DNA from 3 places in the Methylobacterium sp. ap11 genome. Region 1 is predicted to be linked to each of the others. Evidence: riboswitches for the same ligand, from Rfam matches in the RefSeq annotation. Region 1 holds a riboswitch; each other region holds the start of a gene.
The links. Region 1 has a riboswitch for cobalamin ahead of BMX97_RS19730 (TonB-dependent receptor). Riboswitches for the same ligand answer to the same signal wherever they lie in the genome.
Positions count from the first base shown of each region.

Region 1 (5,987 bases):
CGACGAGATCGCCAAGACCTACGTCGAGGAGTTCCACGACTTCAACGACCGGCTCTGGATCCCCGGCGGGTTCTACCGCGGCAACTCCGCCCGCGAGCGGATCTGGAAGACCGAGAGCGGCAAGGCCACGTTCACGGCGCCCGAGGTGATGTCGGCCGCCGGGTTCGGGGATGCGGACGGGCGCTACCGGCTGATCACCATGCGGTCGAACGACCAGTTCAACACCACGATCTACGGCTACAGCGACCGCCTGCGCGGGATCGAGGGCACCCGCGACGTGCTGCTGATGAACCCGGCCGAGATCCGCCGGGCGGGGCTCACGGAAGGCCAGGTCGTGTCGCTCGTCAGCGATGCCGGCGACGGCATCACCCGTGAGGTGACCGGCCTCACCGTGACGCCGTTCTCCCTGCCGGACGGGTGCCTGGGCGCCTATTACCCCGAGATGAACCCGCTGATGGCGCTCTCGCACCACGACATCCAGTCGGGAACGCCGGCCGCGAAATCGGTGCCGGTGCGGATCAAGCCGGAGGCCGGCGGACCGAAGGCCGACCGGCGCGAGCCGACCGGGCATTCGGCCCATCCGATCTGAGGGGGTGCCGTCCCCCCTCCCCCACCCCGGTCCGGCCTCCGGCACCACGCATCAAAGTGCCGGTTGCATACGGATGGCGCACAATTGTGCTTGTGTGGGGGCGGCGCGGCGGCTACCACTGTGATCACAGACACGACACAAGCCGCCCTCGAGAGCGGTCCGCAGTCTGGGGAGGAAGGCCCTCGTGAAGGGCGAGCACCGCCGCGACGCCATCGCGGCGGTGCTTCTCGTTCGGGGTCACGCCCCTCTACAAGACGACGAACGTGCCGGCGGTGACGCCGCCGCTCGCCGGCACCGGTTCGCGGCCCATCGGGCCGATGGCCACCACTGCGAGAGATCCCGCCCGGCGATGGCCCCTTAAGGGACACGACGGGACCGCGCCCGTCAGAACCGCCCCGCCAGGGTCAGGCGCAACGCGGTCGGCTCGACTGGGTGGAAGTGCCGATCGGCCACGGCGGCGGCTTCTCCGGGCAAGCGGGACTCGTAGAAGTAGGTGATCTGGTCGGCCTTCGCGTTCGTCAGGTTGAGCACGTCGAGGGCGAGGCTCACGCCGTTGTCGAAGGCGTAGCCGAGACGGCCGTTGAGCAGCGCGGTCGGCTTCGAGCGCACCGAGTTGTCCTCGATCAGCGGCCGGGGGCCGAAGTACCGGAAGCGCAAGGATCCGAACCAGCCCCGGCCCTCGCCGAAGGTGATTCCCGCCGACGCGATGGTGGTCGGCGCCTCCGGCACGCGCTGGCCGACGGGGTCGCGGTCGGAGAAGCGCGCGTTGGTGATCGTCAGGTCGCCCTCCAGCCGCAGCCACGGCGTGACCGCGTAGTGGTTGCTCCACTCGATGCCGAAGCGGCGGGTCGGCCGGCTCGGCTCGGTGGTGCCGGTGTCGCCCTGGAACAGGTTCTCGGAGGCGAAGTCGAGCCGGAACAGGGCGAGGCTCGTCTCCAGCCCGGCGATGGAGCGGTTGCGGATGCCGACCTCGTAGCCCGTCGAGGGCACCAGGAACGGCGAGCGGCTGATGTTGAACAGCGGGCTTGCCGGATCGACCGTCGCGGTGACGCCGCGGACGTCGTTCGAGTGGAAGCCGCCGCCGTAGTTCACATATAACTCGGTATCGAGCCACGGCCCGAGCACCGCGCCGAGCTTCGGGGTGACGATGCCGTCGCGGGCCCGCCCGGAATTCGCCGGCGTGTCGGAGCGGACGTCGGCGTAGTAGCCGTCGGCCCGGAAGCCGACGCTGGTGCGCAGCCAGTCGGTCCAGCGCACCCGGTTCTCGTAGTAGAACGCCGCGCTCGCCTCCAGCACCCGGTCGTCGAGCACCGTCGAGCGGTATTGCCGGGCGGTGGTGTTGAACAGGCCGACCCGGATGTCGTCGGTACGGGTCTGGAGGCCGATCTCGTTCTCCATCGGCAGCCCGAGCAGGTCGCCCTGGAAGACGCGGCTGATCTCGCCGCCGCCGAGCACCCGGGCGTCGCGCTGGCGGAACTGGTCGCCGTTGACGGGATCGTTGAGGAAGTAGGTGAAGTTGTTCCAGAGGTTCATCTGGTAGCGGATCACGTAGGCCGAGGCCCGGGTGATGCCGCCCGCGTCCGATTGGCTCCAGCGTCCCGAGAGCGAGAAGCGCCCGGTCTCGCCGCCATCGGTCGGGTCCAGCGTGCCGTAGCGGCCGATAATCCCCTCCGCCACCGCCCGCTCGGGGATCTGGTTGGTGGCGTTCCACTTCGCCCAGTAGGCCATGCCGGTGACGGAAAACCCGTCGGTCGCGGTGCCCTGGCTGTAGCGGGCGACGCCGTTGAGCTTGCGCAGGGCATCGGGCACCACCCACGGCCCATCGTAGGTCTGCGCCTCGCCCGCCACCAGGAGGTTGCCCGCGCCGAGCGGCAGGGAGGCGGCCGAGAGCCCGCGCTTGTAGCCGAAGCTGCCCAGCGTGGTCAGCGCGACGTTGCGGTCGAGCTTGTCGAGGTAGTCGATCCGCACCGATCCCGCCGAGGCGAAGTCGCCGTCGCGGACGAAGTACGGGCCCTTGTGGAATTCGACCGCGCCGACGAGCTCGGGGATCAGGAAGTTGAGGTCGGCATAACCCTGGCCGTGGGCATGGGTGCGCATGTTCACCGGCATGCCGTCGACGTGGAGGGCGATGTCGGTGCCGTGGTCGAGGTTGAAGCCGCGCAGGAAGAACTGGTTGGCTTTGCCCTCGCCGGAATGCTGGGTGACGATCAGGCCCGGCACCGATTCCAGGACCTCGCCGGGACGGGTGACGGGGCGGCTGTTGAGCTGCGCGCCCGAGATGATCCCGGCACTGGCGGCATCGACGGTCGCGAGCGCTCCGCCGATGCCGGTGACGCCGCCGACGTAACCGGCACTGGCGGCGGGGCCCGACGGGGCGGGTGGCGGGGCGGAGACCTCGATCTCGTCGAGGCGGATCTCGCCCGCGGGCCCCTGGGCACCGGCTGGCGAGGATGCCACGGCGGCGATGCAGGCGACGAGCGGGGGAACGAACGACAGGCGGGAGGCAGGCACGGTCGGGACTCGGGCAACGGCAGTGGCACGTCACCGCGAACGAGGCCGCCCGGATCGCGAAGACCCGTTCCGACACCCGTCAGGACACCCCGCCCGACGCGCTTCGCGCGTGACCACGACTGACGGCAGGTCTCCTGGCTCGCGGGTCGGTGCCCGCCACCGTCTTCCCGGGTGAGGCACCCAGTGACTATGGTGGTGGAAGGCTCGCCGCTTACAGTTGCGGGGGCAGCCGCGGCATCGGGCGAACCCCCACCGCGTTCCCTTTTGATCCCCGAGGGGAACCGTCGCCGTGAGGGTGGCGGTTCGAGGGATCCGGGTCAATGCCCCGCGGTGCGATTGCGAACGCGCAGGTCTCGTCGCCTGCCGGTCGTTGCACCCGGGCACCGTTGCCCGCCGGGCCGGCTCGCGTCGACGCCACGCCCCGGGACAGGATCCGGCATCACGTGGACCGCCCCGGTTCCGGCGGGTCCGGGAACGGCGTCCAGTCGGTGAACGCCTCCGGGGCGTAGCCGTACTCGGTGGTGGCGACGTGCCAGGGGCGCGCATCGCCGACGCGCCCGGGATCCCAGCGGATCACGGCGCGCCGATCCGGCTCGTCCCGGTGGATGGCGATGATCCAGCGGCCATCCTGGGGGGCGCGATCGATGGGCCTCCAATCGGTCATCGGCTGCTCCTCATCGGCTGCCCCGCGGCGGCGGACTCTCGTCGTCCAACGCGCCGCGCCTGCCGCCGTTCGCCGTCAGCGCGGCGCGGACCCGCGCACCAGGCGCTCGCCGGCCTCGCATTCGCGCAGGAAGGTCGCCCGTCCGTCGCCGGTGATGCCGCTCCGGTCGGCCTTGGCCTCGCAGACCTCCCGCTCTCCGGTCCGCGGCGCGTCCTCGGCGAGGGCGGCGGGAGCCAGGAAGGGGGCCAGGACGGAGGCCGGCAGAGCGAGGAGCAGGACGGCGCGGCGCATGACGGATCTCGGAATGTCGGGCGGGACCGGTGAGGCATCGTCGCGCCCGTGCGATGGTTCCCGTGTGCCCTCGGCTCCCGTCAGGGCTTGGCGCGGCCGGCCCGGTAGGCGGCCAGGATCTCCGGCAGCCGGTCGAGGACGTAGTCGGCGAGGCCCGGCTCGGCGGTCTCGTCGAACGACACCGCGACTCGATCCGGGCGGCGCTCGATCCGGGCGATGCCGCGGCCGGCCTCGTCGCTCCAGACCTGCGGCGCCGGTTTCGGGGCCGCCGGGGGGGCGAGCGCGTGCAGCACGGCCGCGAAGCGCTCGTTCGTCGGCGTCTCGGCGAGGGCCGGATCGGCGATGAGCCCGGCGATCCGCTTCGGGCTCGCCGCCCGGATCCGCTCGGCGAGCAGCATCCAGCGCGGCCGCCCGGCGGCGGGCGCCGGGCCGATCGCCCGGACGACGTCGGCCGGCACCGTGCGGGCGACCGAGATTAGGGTCGAGAGGTCGCCCTTGCCGACGCCCATCGCGGCGATGATCGTGGCGCGGGAAAAGCCGTGCTCCTCGAGCCGCAGCGCGAAGAACGCCCGCTCGATGTAGCTGAGGTCCTGCCGCTCCAGGTTCTCCTTGCCCTGGGCCACCACCAGTTCGGCGTCCGAGAGCGGGCGCACCACGGCGCGGACCGGCCGGGCGAGGCGGCGCGCCGCCTGGATGCGGCGGCGGCCGTAGGCGACCTGGAACCGGTCCGGGTCGGCGGGGTGGGGGCGCACCAGGATCGGCACCTGCTGGCCGCTCTCGCGGATGCTCTCGACCAGGGCCGCCAGGCCCGGGTCGGTCGCGTCCGCCACCCGGTCGGCGATGAAGGAATCGTCGATCCGCTCCGGGGCGATCTCGACGACGACCGTGCCGGCCTCGATCTCGGCGGCGGCGTCGGCCCGGGCGGCGAGCCCGCGCAGCGTGCTGCTCATCGCCCGCACCGCACCGCTGCGGCTGCGCTCGGGCGAGCGGGAGGCCGGGTTTGCAGCTGCGAACTCGGGCTCGGCCGGGGTCGGGTTTGCAGTTGCAAACGGCTCGGGCGCCGGCGGGGCGGCGGCCGGCTCGGCCGCGGGCGGCGGGGCGGCGGGCTTCGCGGCCGGGCGGGCGCCGAACAGCGCGTCGAGGTTCGACTTGCGGCTCATGGGCGGCCCCAGGCACGGCGGATCAGTCCCTCGATCTCGCCGTTGACCGCCTCGAGGGATTCGAGCGCCCGGTCGTAGGTCGAGCGGGTCACGCCCTCGCGGCCGATCTCGTAGAGGGTCTGCTTCGACAGGCCGGCATCCGACACGGCGGAGGACTTGAGCATCGGCGCGGTCAGCACCGCGTCCTCGAACAGGGTGCGCAGCATCCCGACGATGCGGGTCTGCGGCGCGTCCTGCTGCTCGTAGCGGGTCACCAGGTAGCGCAGCCAGTCGTAGTGCAGCCGCCCGCCGGATTCCGCCACCACGCCGAGCAGGTCCTCGGTCATCGCCAGGAACTGGCTCATCGAGGCGACGTCGAGCATCTGCGGATGCACGGTGATGAGCAGCGAGGTCGCGGCGCAGAGCGCCGAGAGGGTGAGGTAGCCGAGCTGGGGCGGGCAATCGATGACGACGATGTCGTAATCCTGCGCTACCGTGTCGATGGCATGCGCCACCCGGTCGAAGAACAGCGGCTCGCCGGCCCGGCGGCGGGTCAGCGCCCGCGGCGTCTCGTGCTCGAACTCCATCAGCTCGAGGTTGGCGGGCACGAGGTCGAGGCCGGTGAAGTAGGTCGGCCGCACGACCTCGCGCAGCGGCTTGGCGTCGTCGTAGCGGATCGCGCCGTACAAAGTCTCGTCGGCGCCGACATCGAGCTCGGGCTGCACGCCCATCAGGGCGGAGAGGCTGGCCTGGGGATCGAGGTCGATGGCGAGCACCCGGTAGCCGCGCAGGA
Region 1 is NZ_FOEB01000014.1:12,278-18,264, forward strand. Features, by position in the region: gene BMX97_RS19725 (FdhF/YdeP family oxidoreductase) at 1-589, shown strand, start outside; gene BMX97_RS19730 (TonB-dependent receptor) at 974-3,004, opposite strand; cobalamin riboswitch at 3,207-3,401, opposite strand; gene BMX97_RS19735 (hypothetical protein) at 3,540-3,764, opposite strand; gene BMX97_RS19740 (hypothetical protein) at 3,840-4,055, opposite strand; gene repB (plasmid partitioning protein RepB) at 4,136-5,215, opposite strand; gene repA (plasmid partitioning protein RepA) at 5,212-5,987, opposite strand, start outside.

Region 2 (5,987 bases), on a different contig from region 1:
GAGGGTGCGCACCGCTTCCATGACAGACCCGTCGAGCGCTGCAGCCGGCGCCGAGGGGCATACAGGGTTGAGGGCTCCCCCGGCTTGTCCTGAACCGTCAGCAGCCGCAGGATCAGCCGCTCGCCGAAGGGACCAATGCCGTCGGCGGGGACAGGCCTGCCATCTTGGCCGGGTCGCGGTCCCGGAACCGGTACGTCGAGGCGAGCACCGTCCAGCGATGCCGATCTCAACACGGTGTCGCCGCGGAGGATCTCCCAGTACCAGCCCGACCGCGGTCGGTCGAAGGGCGGCACCTCGCGCTCACCCGGCACGGCCAGGCCCCCGTCAGCCTCAGGCTGCGATTCCGAGGCCAGCGCCGTGATCCGGCCGTCGAGCTGACCCCGCACGAACCGATGCAGCACGACCCGATCGAGGCGCTCGCCCCTGCCAGCGCGAAGCTCATGCAGATCGTCGTCGCCAGGATGAGCCGCCTTTGCAGCGAGCCCGGAGACCCGAACAGGGAGGATAGCATGCCAGGCTTCACGTCGGCCGATACGGCACCGACCGTGACCCCTGATTTCGGACGGAAACTTTCATCGGCATCGCCGCTTTCTCCATGACATCCAGCCACGAGACGCCGTGGTGACGTGCTCTCCAAGTCAGGTCGGGCGATGGTGGACGAGGATGCAACGACGCCGGCCGGGGGAACGCCACGCTTGATGTCGGCCTCTACAATTCGTCTTTTAGCTGAACCTGAACGAGGTTACGCAGCCTGCGATCGCATGTTGTTGAGAAAATATCGATTTCCAATTTTATGCTCGTAACTCCGCTACGATGGATAGAGAAATACATATTCTGTGTATTTACGTTTGGTTTACGATTAGGAAAGTGGAAAATCTAAGGTTTTATTCTGGCGCGTCCCTTCGGGATCGGGCTCTAGTCGCGGCGCTCCCCGAACCCGTCTATGGCGGGTTCGGCCTTTCAGGTGACGATCCCATCGCGCGCGCCGGCGAGAACGGCGCCCGTCCTTCGCAGCCGGGAGCAGGAAGCCTGAAAGAGGACTTCAGTCATATAGCCCCTCCACTTGGAGCCGGGCGAGGAGCTGACGGGCCTGCTCCTGCGCCGCCGTGTCCCGCTTCTCCTCCTCGAAGCCGTGGGCGAACATCGGCAGCAGCCGGCTCGTTGCCCGCTCCATTGCCGAGCCCTGCCACAGGATCAGAACCTCGCGGTCGGTCAGGTCCTTCAGGAAGTACCAGAGCGTCAGCATCACGCTCAGCGCTGAGCGGTTTCCCCAGCCGGTGATCACGCCCTTCCCGATGCGCTCGACCCGGCGCAGGAGGGCATGCTGCTTCTTCCCTGTGAGGTCACCGAAGGGCTCTAGGAGGGCGGCCTGTATATCGGCGCGCATCGCCGCGATGTCGGCCTCGGCCCTCGCGGCCAGGTCCGGGTCGGCCGGCACGAACGCATCGGGTGCGGAGGACAGCGCGAACAGGAGGTAGGCGGGGATCGCGAGTTCGACGCGCTGGCGATCGGTCAGGGTTGGCATCACGGCATCATCTGGTTCAATCGGGCACGTTGCCCTCCGCTACGCACCGGAGCCAGAGGTCGCCGCGGGCTTGGACGCCCGACTACGACATGGCGTTCTATCCAAGACCAGCCCCGAGAGGAGTGGGCGCGGCGCCTGGCTGACGATCCCCGGACACCGTCCGTCCGCACAACACGGCCGACCCTCACTGCCGAGGAGATCGCGCTCCCGTCTCCAGCATGGCCAACTGGCTACGTGTCGGGCAGCCGATCCAGAGGCCGCGAGGGATGGCATCGACCTGACGATTGGTATCCCTGCTATCCACAGCGCTCACGCGCGCAAACGCAACAGATTGACTCTGCCTGCGTTCCAACCACCATATCTCGGTGTCACGGTTCCTTCCATCTCGCGGTGGGAGGCTAAGAGGGAATGCCGGTGCGGCACCTCCTTTCCGATCGGGAAGAGGGCCAATGCCGGAGCTGCCCCCGCAACTGTAAGCGGCGAGCCCTTCGCCACACCGTCACTGGGCCGATCGGCCTGGGAAGACGGCGGAGGGCGCTGAGCCGTGAGCCAGGAGACCTGCCGGGACACCAGTTTTCCTCCTCGGGCGGGGTGCCCCGGTGGATGGCCTGCGACACCGCCCGTCACCGGCGCGGCGGCGTCGTGCGCGTCCGCTCGGGCTCTCGTCCTCCACGACGGATACGGGGCCCCGCGCGATGCAGACGCTTCACGAATCATCGACCGCCACGATCAAACCATCGATCCAATCGGACGCCGTCCGGGCCGGGCACGAGAGCCCATTCGGGTTCGGCCTCATCCGCCGCAACGGCGCTGTCGCACCGTTCGATCCGACCAAGATTAAGGTCGCGCTCACCAAGGCGTTCCTGGCGGTCGAAGGCTCGAGCGCCGCGGCGTCGCGGCGCGTCCACGATATCGTGGCGGGGCTGACGACGACCATCGTCGCGGAACTCGCGCGCCGTGCCGAGGGCGGTCGTGTGGTTCATATCGAGGACGTGCAGGATCAGGTCGAGCTCGCCCTCATGCGGGCCGAGCACCACAAGGTCGCGCGCGCCTACGTTCTGTATCGCGAGGAGAGGGCGCGCGAGCGGGTGCGGGCCCGCAACGAGGCCGCGACCGTGCCGGCGGCACCGGTGCTCCACCTGAAGGCGGAGGACGGCACGCTGGTGCCGCTCGACGGTGCGCGCCTCGCGGCCGTGATCGCCGAGGCCTGCGCCGGTCTCGACGGTGTCTCGCCCGAGGCCGTTCTGGCGGAGACGCGCCGCAACCTCTATGACGGGATCTCGCGCGACGAACTGGCCCTCGCCCCGATCCTGGCCGCCCGCACGCTCATTGAGACCGAGCCGGGCTACGCCAAGGCCAGCGCCCGCCTCCTCCTCGACAAGCTCCGCCGCGAGGTGCTCTCCCGCCTCGCCGGCCGGCCGCGCGAGGCGACGCAGGCCGAGATGGCGATGCACTACCCCGACGTGTTTCGCGACTACCTGCGCGTCGGCATCGACGCCGAGCTCCTCGATCCCGAACTCGCCCGCTTCGACCTCGATCGCATCGCCGCGGCGCTGAAGCCCGAGCGCGACCTCCAGTTCGACTATCTCGGCCTGCAAACCCTCTATGACCGATACTTCCTGCATGTCGGCGGTCAGCGCATCGAGCTACCGCAGGCCTTCTTCATGCGGATCGCGATGGGCCTCGCCCTGCGCGAGGTCGACCGTGAGGCGCGCGCCATCGAATTCTACGATCTGATCTCCTCCTTCGACTTCATGTGCTCGACGCCGACGCTGTTCAACGCCGGCACGACCCGACCGCAGCTCTCGTCCTGCTTCCTGACCACGGTACCGGACGACCTCGACGGGATCTTCAAATCGATCAAGGACAACGCCCTGCTCGCCAAGTATTCCGGCGGCCTCGGCAACGACTGGACCCGCGTGCGAGGGCTCGGCGCCCACATCAAGGGGACGAACGGCGACAGCCAGGGCGTCGTCCCGTTCCTCAAGGTCGCGAACGACACCGCGGTCGCGGTCAACCAGGGTGGCAAGCGCAAGGGTGCCGTCTGCGCCTACCTCGAGACCTGGCACGTCGACATCGAAGCCTTCCTCGACCTGCGCAAGAACACCGGCGACGAGCGTCGGCGGACCCACGACATGAACACCGCGCACTGGGTGCCGGACCTATTCATGCAGCGCGTCGCCGAGGATGGTCCCTGGACCCTGTTCTCGCCCGACGAGACGCCCGACCTGCACGACCTGTACGGCCCCGCCTTCAAGGCGGCCTACGAGCGCTACGAGGCGAGGGCGCAGGCAGGCGGCATGAATGTCTGGCGCGAGGTGCGCGCGGTCGATCTCTGGCGGCGCATGCTGACCATGCTGTTCGAGACCGGGCATCCGTGGATCACCTTCAAGGATCCCTGCAACCTGCGCTCGCCGCAGGGCCATGCGGGCGTGATCCACTCGTCCAACCTCTGCACCGAGATAACCCTCAACACCTCCGACGGCGAGGTCGCGGTCTGCAATCTCGGCTCGGTCAACCTCGCGGCCCACGTCTCGCCGTCCGGGCTCGACCACGATCGTCTGGCGCGCACGGTCCGCACGGCCATGCGGATGCTCGACAACGTCATCGACATCAACTTCTACACCATCCCCGAGGCGCGCCGGTCGAACCTGCGCCACCGTCCGGTCGGGCTCGGCCTGATGGGCTACCAGGACGCGCTCCACACGTTGCGGCTGCCGATCGCGTCCGAGGCCGCCATCGCCTTCGCCGATGAGAGCATGGAGGCGCTCGCCTTCCACGCCATCGCGGCGTCGGTCGATCTCGCGGCCGAGCGCGGGCGCTATCCCTCCTTCGAGGGGTCGCTCTGGTCCCGGGGCATCCTGCCGATCGACTCCGTCGAGATCCTGGCCGAGGCGCGGGGCGGGCTGGAACTCGATCGCTCGCAGCGCCTCGATTGGGACGGGCTGCGGGCGCGCGTGGTCGAGACGGGCATGCGCAACTCGAACGTCATGGCGATCGCGCCGACCGCGACGATCTCGAACATCTGCGGGGTGACCCAGTCCATCGAGCCCGAGTTCCAGAACCTCTACGCGAAGTCGAACATGTCCGGCGACTTCACCCTGGTGAACGGGGCCCTGGTGCGCGACCTCAAGGCCCGCGGGCTCTGGGACGAGGTCATGGTGTCGGACCTCAAATACTTCGACGGCAGCCTGGGCCAGATCGACCGCGTCCCCGACGACCTGAAGGCGCTTTACGCGACGGCCTTTGAGATCGACGCGGCGTGGCTGGTCGAGGCGGCCGCACGCCGGCAGAAATGGATCGACCAGGCCCAGTCGCTGAACCTCTACCTGGCGTCACCCTCCGGCAAGACGCTCGACGCGCTCTACCGTCTCGCCTGGAGGCGAGGGCTCAAGACCACCTACTACTTGCGGACGCGGGCCGCGAGCGCCGTCGAGAAATCGACGCTGAAGGGCACCGACGGCAAGCTCAACGCCGTCGCGGTGACGCCGCTCGCGGCCGCGGGCGCGGAGCCGATCCTGTTGCCGGAGCGCGCCGCGCCGCTCGCCTGCTCGCTCGACGACCCGACCTGCGAGGCCTGCCAGTAGGCACGGGCCGCGCCTTCGTGGCCGGGCCGCAGCCCGGCCGCCCTCTCCCTCCTCTGCTCAAAGGCCATCCCGTGCTCGACTGGTCCGAACCGTCATCCATGCCCGCCCCGTTTCGTCCCGCCGCGGCTCCGCCCCCCGACACCACCGGCCTCGGTCTCGTCGAGGCCGGTGCCGCCCGCGTCACCGTCGATGAGAAGCGCATGATCAATGCGCGCGCCGACGTGAACCAACTCCTGCCGCTGAAGTACCGCTGGGCTTGGGACAAGTACCTCGCCGCCTGCAACAATCACTGGATGCCGACCGAGGTCGGCATGCAGGCGGACGTGGCCCTCTGGCATTCGCGCGACGGCCTCACCGAGGACGAGCGCCGGACGGTGAAGCGCAATCTCGGCTTCTTCGCCGCCTCCGAGAGCCTCGTCGCCAACAACATCGTGCTGGCGATCTACCGACACCTCTCGAATCCGGAATGCCGGCAGTACCTGCTGCGGCAATCCTTCGAGGAGGCCGTGCACACGCACACCTTCCAGTACATCGTCGAGAGCCTCGGTCTCGACGAGGGTGAACTGTTCAACATGTACCGCGAGGTGCCCTCGATCACCGCCAAGGCGGCCTGGGCGCTGCGCTACACCAAGAGCCTGGAGGATCCCGGCTTCCGCACCGGAACGCCGGAGGCCGACCAGGCCTTCCTGCGCGACCTCGTCGCCTTCTACGTGGTGTTCGAGGGGATGTGGTTCTACACGGGCTTTGCCCAGATCCTGTCGCTCGGCCGGCGCAACAAGATGGTCGGCATCGCCGAGCAGTACCAGTACATCCTGCGCGACGAGAGCCTGCACCTGAATTTCGGCATCGACGTCATCAACCAGATCAGGGCGGAG
Region 2 is NZ_FOEB01000017.1:62,571-68,557, reverse strand. Features, by position in the region: gene BMX97_RS32300 (hypothetical protein) at 393-599, shown strand; gene BMX97_RS21985 (hypothetical protein) at 1,043-1,525, opposite strand; cobalamin riboswitch at 1,880-2,106, shown strand; gene BMX97_RS21980 (ribonucleoside-diphosphate reductase subunit alpha) at 2,221-5,112, shown strand; gene BMX97_RS21975 (ribonucleotide-diphosphate reductase subunit beta) at 5,184-5,987, shown strand, end outside.
Region 2: another riboswitch for cobalamin. It lies ahead of BMX97_RS21980 (ribonucleoside-diphosphate reductase subunit alpha); the one in region 1 lies ahead of BMX97_RS19730 (TonB-dependent receptor).

Region 3 (5,987 bases), on a different contig from region 1:
TCGATCCCGTCGCCGGCTTCCGATCGGCACCGACGACGGACAAACCCCGGCCGCGGGATCGGGTCGGGTCTCAGGCCCGGCGGCGGCGCAACCGGCGCCAGCCGAGGACCGTGCCGCTCGTCGCGACGACGAGGCCGAGCGCCGAGAGGGCGACGATCAGCGCCAGGCGCACGGCTGGGCTCCGGGCGAGGGGGCCGGCATCGAGGGTGTGGAGCGCGTCGAACAGCCAGCGGTTCGCCCGGCCGCTGCGGTCGGTCCGCCCCAGGATCGCCCCGGTGGCGGGGTCGAGGTGGAACCAGGTCCCGGCCGGGTCGTCGAAGGCGAGGCGCAGGACCGGCAGGGTCGGGGCGCCGTGGCGGTCGTACCAGTAGGCGTCCGGCGCCTCGAGGCGAGTGACCTCCCGCAGCCGGGCCGCCGGCAGCATCGCCCGGCCGGCGGCCACGATCGCCTCCGAGGTCAGCGCGGTGCCGCAGCACGGCGTGGTGCCCCCCGGGCCGGAGGCCAGGATGACGGGGCGCCCGCCGATCCAGGCGAAATCGAGCGCGACGGTCCCGGCGGGAGCCCGCGCCAGGGCGTCGAGGCCGAGCGGGAAGACCGGCGCCGCCTGCCCGGCATAGGCCGCCCGCATGGCGGCGTCGGGGCCGCGCGGCCCGAACCAGCCGCGCGGGTTCATCGACAGCCAGCCGCTGACGAGGAAGGTGACGACGACGAGGCCGCCCGCCACCCCGGCGAGGTGGTGCCAGGCGGCCCAGCCGCGATAGGGGGTCAGCCGGCCGCGCATCAGCCGCACGAAGCCCAGCACGTAGCCGCTCACGCCCGCCGCGAGCGCGATGCCGGAGACCCACAGCACCACGTCCTGCCACAGGCCCGCCCGCGCGCGCAGCGGCGTCAGGTAGATCCAGTGCGTGACGGCACCCGGCCAGTTCCACACCCGCTCGGCCCGGGTGGTGTCGAGGGCGAGCTCGCCCGTCGCCGCCGACAGGTAGAGTTCGGTCCCGGCCGGATCGCCGAGGGCGACCACGCGGAACGGCCGCAGGGGGTCGTAGCGCGCCGTCACCGTCCACTGGTCGCGGGTCACGGTGCCGAGATCGGCGACGGCGCGCGCCGCCGGATGGATGGCGGCGAGCGCCGCCGCGTCCGCCGCCGTCAGTTCGGGCACCGGATCGCCGGTCACCGCCGACAGGGCCTGCCGACGCCCGTCGGTATCGGCGATCCAGTAGGCCGGCGCGCCGCCCCGCATCGCCAGCGTCAGCCGGGCCGGGTAATGCGCGAGGCCCGCCCGCTCCAGGGCCGCCCGAGGGGTGACCCGCACCGAGGCGAGGTCGAGCGGCGGCAGGGCGCCCAGCCGCTCGCCCTCGGTGAGGGCCGGGAAGCCGACGCACAGCATCACCAGGCCGGAGCCGAACCAGAGGAGGATCAGGAGCCCGGTGGCGATGCCGAGCCAGCGATGGCCGAGATGCAGCCACCGCTTCAGCCGCTTGACGGCCGCCTTCGCCACCCTGCCGCGCATCAGAACACGACGTGGTAGGCGAGCTCGACCGAGCGCGGCCGGCCGAGCAGCCAGGAATTGGTGTTGCCCGAGACCGCGTAGATCTGGTCGGTGAGGTTGTAGCCGCGCAGCGACAGGCGCGAGGTCGGGGTGACCTGCCAGTCGAGCGTCGCGTTCACCAGCGTGTAGGCCGGCCGCTTCACCGTGTTGGCGAAGTCGCTGAACACCGGCCCGACATCGTTGACGCCGAGCCGCGCCACCCAGCCCGGCGCGAAGGCGTAGCTGAGCCAGACGTTGGTGACCCGCTGGGGCACGTCGACCGGGACCTTGCCGGCGAACGACACCAGGCCCGCATCGGTGTTCTGCGAGAAGCTGTCGTAACGCGCCCTGAGCAGGGCGGTGTTGGCCTCGATGCGCCAGGCGTCCGAGAGCTGGTAGGCCAGCGCCACCTCGACGCCGCGGGAAGACTGGCTGCCGACCTGCGCCACCTCGGTCGGCCGGTCGGGGATCGGCGAGAGCAGGTTGTCCTTGGCGATGTGGTAGGCCGCCACCGTCCACTCGCCGCGCCCGCCGTCGAACAGGCCCTTGGCGCCGGCCTCGACCTGCTCGCCGGTGGCGAGCTGGAACTGCGCTTGCGGGACGCTGGTGGTGATGAGGCTGCCGAGCGGATCGGCGGCGGTGGCGTACTGGGCGTAGAGCGCGAAGTCCGGCACCGGGGTGTAGACGGCGCCGACCCGGAAGCTCGTCGAATCGAACGTCTTCTCGAAGCGGCTGCCGGCCAGCGGCCGGCTCACCGCCACCGTCGGGGCGTCGTAGCGCACCCCCGTCACCAGGGCGAGCTGGGGCGACAGCTCGAGCCGGTTCTCGGCGAAGACCGAGGCCTGGCGGGTCCGCGACACGATGTCGGTGCGGGTGCCCGCGACGTTGATGAAGGTGCCCGGGACCGGGTTGAACGGATCGACCGTGCTCTCGCCGCCGAACGGCGCGTTGCTGTCGCGCCGGAAGGCGATGTAGTTGACGTCGAAGCCGACGACCGTCGTGGTCTTGAAGCCGAACAGGCTGCTCCGGAGCGTCGCGTCGAGGCGGTTGCCGATCTGCTCCTCGTGGTGGAGGATCTCGATGTAGTCGCTGCGGCCGATCAGGCCGGTCGCCGGCTGGTAGGTGTATTGCTCGACGTCGCGCCAGTGCCGCTCGGTCGAGAGCCGGTAGGCGGTGTTGCGCACCGTGATGTCGGCGCTCGGGTTCCACTCGGTGCGCAGCTGCGTCCAGTTGTCGAACCAGGCGATCTGCGAATCCCGGATGTTGTAGTTGATGAAGCGCAGGCGGTCGGGCACCCGGTTGCCGACGAGCGGCGAGCCCCAGTAGCGGGTCGGCTCGTTGTAGCCGAGGTCGTGCGAGAGCGTGACGCTCAGGTCGGGCGTGACCTGCCAGGTCATCGCCGCCGAGAGGGCGAGGTTGCGGAAGTCGCCGTCGGGCTTGACCCAGCCGTCGGCCCGGTTGCCGCTGAGGTTGATCCGGTAGGCCAGGTCCTCGCCGACCGGCCCGCCGCTGTCGAGGGCGAGCCGCGCCACGCCGTCGGAACCGATCGCCGCCCGCGCCTCGCCGAGGGCGGTGAAGACCGGCTTCTTCGGCACCACGTTGATGATCCCGCCGATCGCGCCCTCGCCGTAGAGCACCGAGGCGGGCCCGCGCAGAACCTCGATCCGCTCCGCCGACCAGGTGTCGAACGGGAAGGTCACGGTGCCGACCCCGACATAGAGCCGCGTGCCGTCGTAGAGCTGCTGCACCGAGCTCGGCCCGACGAAGCCGCGGCTGGCGAAGGAGAGGTTGCCGTTGCCCGGGGCGGCGACGCTGGTGATGCCGACGGCGTTCTGGGTCACCGCCTCCTCGACGGTGTTCTGGCCCCGGGCCCGGATCGTCTCGCCGGAAATGACGTCGAGGCTCGCCGGGGTCTCGAGCGGGGTGAGGCCCAGCCGGCTGCCGGAGCGCGCGGGCGTCGCGAGGTTGAGGCCGGGAGCGGCGACCTCCCGGTTCCGCCCGCCCGCCACGTCGATGGCATCGAGGGGCAGGTCCTCGGCGCCCGCGGGCGCGGCGGCGAGGAGCGGGGCGGCGAGGACGGCGACGGGAGCGAGGCGGCGGGCGCGACGGGGAGACATGCGGGTTTCCGGAGGAGGCGTGCGCACCGTCCGTAATGGACTCATCCAAAAATGTAACGTTATAAAGTTACATTCTCGCCATCCGGTCCGTCGCCGTGACGGGACGGCGCGCAGAGGGCGCGCCGCATCAGCGGATCGGGGGAGGACGGCGGGGGACATGGCGGGACGGGACGCGGCTGTGGCACGTCACCGCGAACGACGGCGCAACGGGGACCTTTCGCCCCCGTCCCGACACCCATCAGGACACCCCGCCCGACGTGCTCGCGTGTGACCACGGCTGACGGCAGGTCTCCTGGCTCACGGGTCGTCGCCTGCCATCGTCTTCCCAGGAACCGTGTCGGGTCCCCAGTGACATGAGTGATGGAAGGCTCGCCGCTTACAGTTGCGGGGGCAGCCGCGGCTTCGGGCGAACCCTCACCGCGTTCCCTTTTGATCCCCGGAGGGAACCGTCGGCGTAAAGCTTAGCCATTCGGCAACGAAGGAGCAACCGTCGTCGACGCGCGAGCGACGCGGAAGGCGATAACGGACGGCGCGACGGACACCGCCGATGCAACCCCCGGCTTTCTCAACCACGCCGCGCGATCCCGCATCGACGCCGCCCCGCACCCCTGACATACAGAGGCCCGAACGGCTCGATCGGGCCGCGAACAAGATCTGACAAAAGCTCCCTGGGAGGATCCCCCGATGTCGTTCCGCTCTCGGGCCGCCGGTCTCGCCGGCCTCGCCCTGTCGCTCGCGCTCGGCACCTCCGCGCTGGCGCAGGATTCCAAGGCGCCGATCAAGGTCGGCGTGCTCAGCGACATGAGCGGGCCCTTCGCCGACCAGGCCGGCACCGGCTCGGTCACGGCCGCGCAGCTCGCGGTGGAGGATTTCGCCAAGGAGGCCGGCGAGCTGAAGGTCGAGGTCGTCTCGGCCGACCACCAGAACAAGCCCGATATCGGGCTCGCCACCGCCCGCCGCTGGCTCGACCAGGAGGGCGTCTCGACCATCGTCGACCTGCCGAACTCGGCGGTCGCGCTGGCGGTCGCGAACCTGATGCGCGAGCGCCACCGGGTGGCTTTGGCCTCGAGCGCGCTCACTTCCGACCTCACCGGCAAGGCCTGCGCGCCGACGACCGTGCAGTGGGTGTCCGACACCTGGGCGCAGGGTTCGGCCACCGCGCGCGCCGTCGCCGGCCGCGGCGGCAAGTCGTGGTACTTCGTCACCGTCGACTACGCGCTCGGCCACGCGCTGGAGCGCGACGCCACCGTGGCGCTGAAGGCCGTCGGCGGCACCGTGAAGGGATCGACCAAGCACCCGCTCAATGCCGGCGACTTCGCCTCGCCGCTGCTCTCGGCCCAGGGCTCGGGCGCGCAGGTGCTGGCGCTCGCCGATACCGGCGCCGACATGATCAACGCCGTGAAGCAGGCGGCGGAGTTCGGGTTGATGCCCCAGATGCGGCTCGCCGCCCTGTTCGTGCAGCTCTCCGATACCCATGCGCTGGGCCTCAAGGCGGCGCAGGGGCTCCAGCTCGCCAGCGCCTTCTACTGGGACCGCACCGACGGTACCCGCGCCTTCGCCAAGCGCTTCGCCGAGCGGATGAACGGCCGGATGCCGACCGAGAATCACGCCGGCGTCTATTCCTCGACCCTGGCCTACCTGCGGGCGGTGCGCGACGCCGGCACGATCGAGGGCGAGAAGGTCGTGGCGGCGATGCGCGAGAAGCCGATCAACGATCCGCTCTTCGGCACCGTGACCGTGCGCCAGGACGGCCGCGCCGTGCACGACGTGTTCCTGTACGAGGTGAAGAGCCCGGCCGAGAGCAAGGGCCCGTACGACTACTACAAGCTCCTCGACACCGTGCCGGGCGACCAGGCGTTCCGGCCGATGGCCGAGGGCGGCTGCCCGCTGGTGAAGTAGGCGGGACGCGCCCGACCGCCGCCTCGACTTCGGCGGGGCCCGACCCAGATCAGGGGCTCGCACCCCTGCAGGGGCGCGAGCCCCTGTCAGGCCCTGCCGAGAGTGTCCCATGTCCGACGCCGTCCTGACCCTGAACGACGGGAAGCGCATCCCCCAGCTCGGCTTCGGGGTGTGGCGGCTCGAGAACGAGGAGGCCCCGGCGATCGTCGGGGCGGCGCTCGAGGCCGGCTATCGCTCGATCGACACCGCGGCGGTCTACGGCAACGAGGCCGGGGTCGGCCGCGCCATCGCGGCCTCGGGCCTGGCGCGCGAGGAGGTCTTCGTCGCCACCAAGGTCTGGAACGACCGCCACGGCTACGACGAGACCCTGCGGGCCTGCGAGGACTCGCTCGCCCGCCTCGGCCTCGACCACGTCGACCTCTACCTCGTCCACTGGCCGGTGC
Region 3 is NZ_FOEB01000013.1:38,518-44,504, forward strand. Features, by position in the region: gene BMX97_RS19070 (PepSY domain-containing protein) at 71-1,498, opposite strand; gene BMX97_RS19075 (TonB-dependent receptor) at 1,510-3,645, opposite strand; cobalamin riboswitch at 3,910-4,111, opposite strand; gene BMX97_RS19080 (ABC transporter substrate-binding protein) at 4,330-5,544, shown strand; gene BMX97_RS19085 (aldo/keto reductase) at 5,654-5,987, shown strand, end outside.
Region 3: another riboswitch for cobalamin. It lies ahead of BMX97_RS19075 (TonB-dependent receptor); the one in region 1 lies ahead of BMX97_RS19730 (TonB-dependent receptor).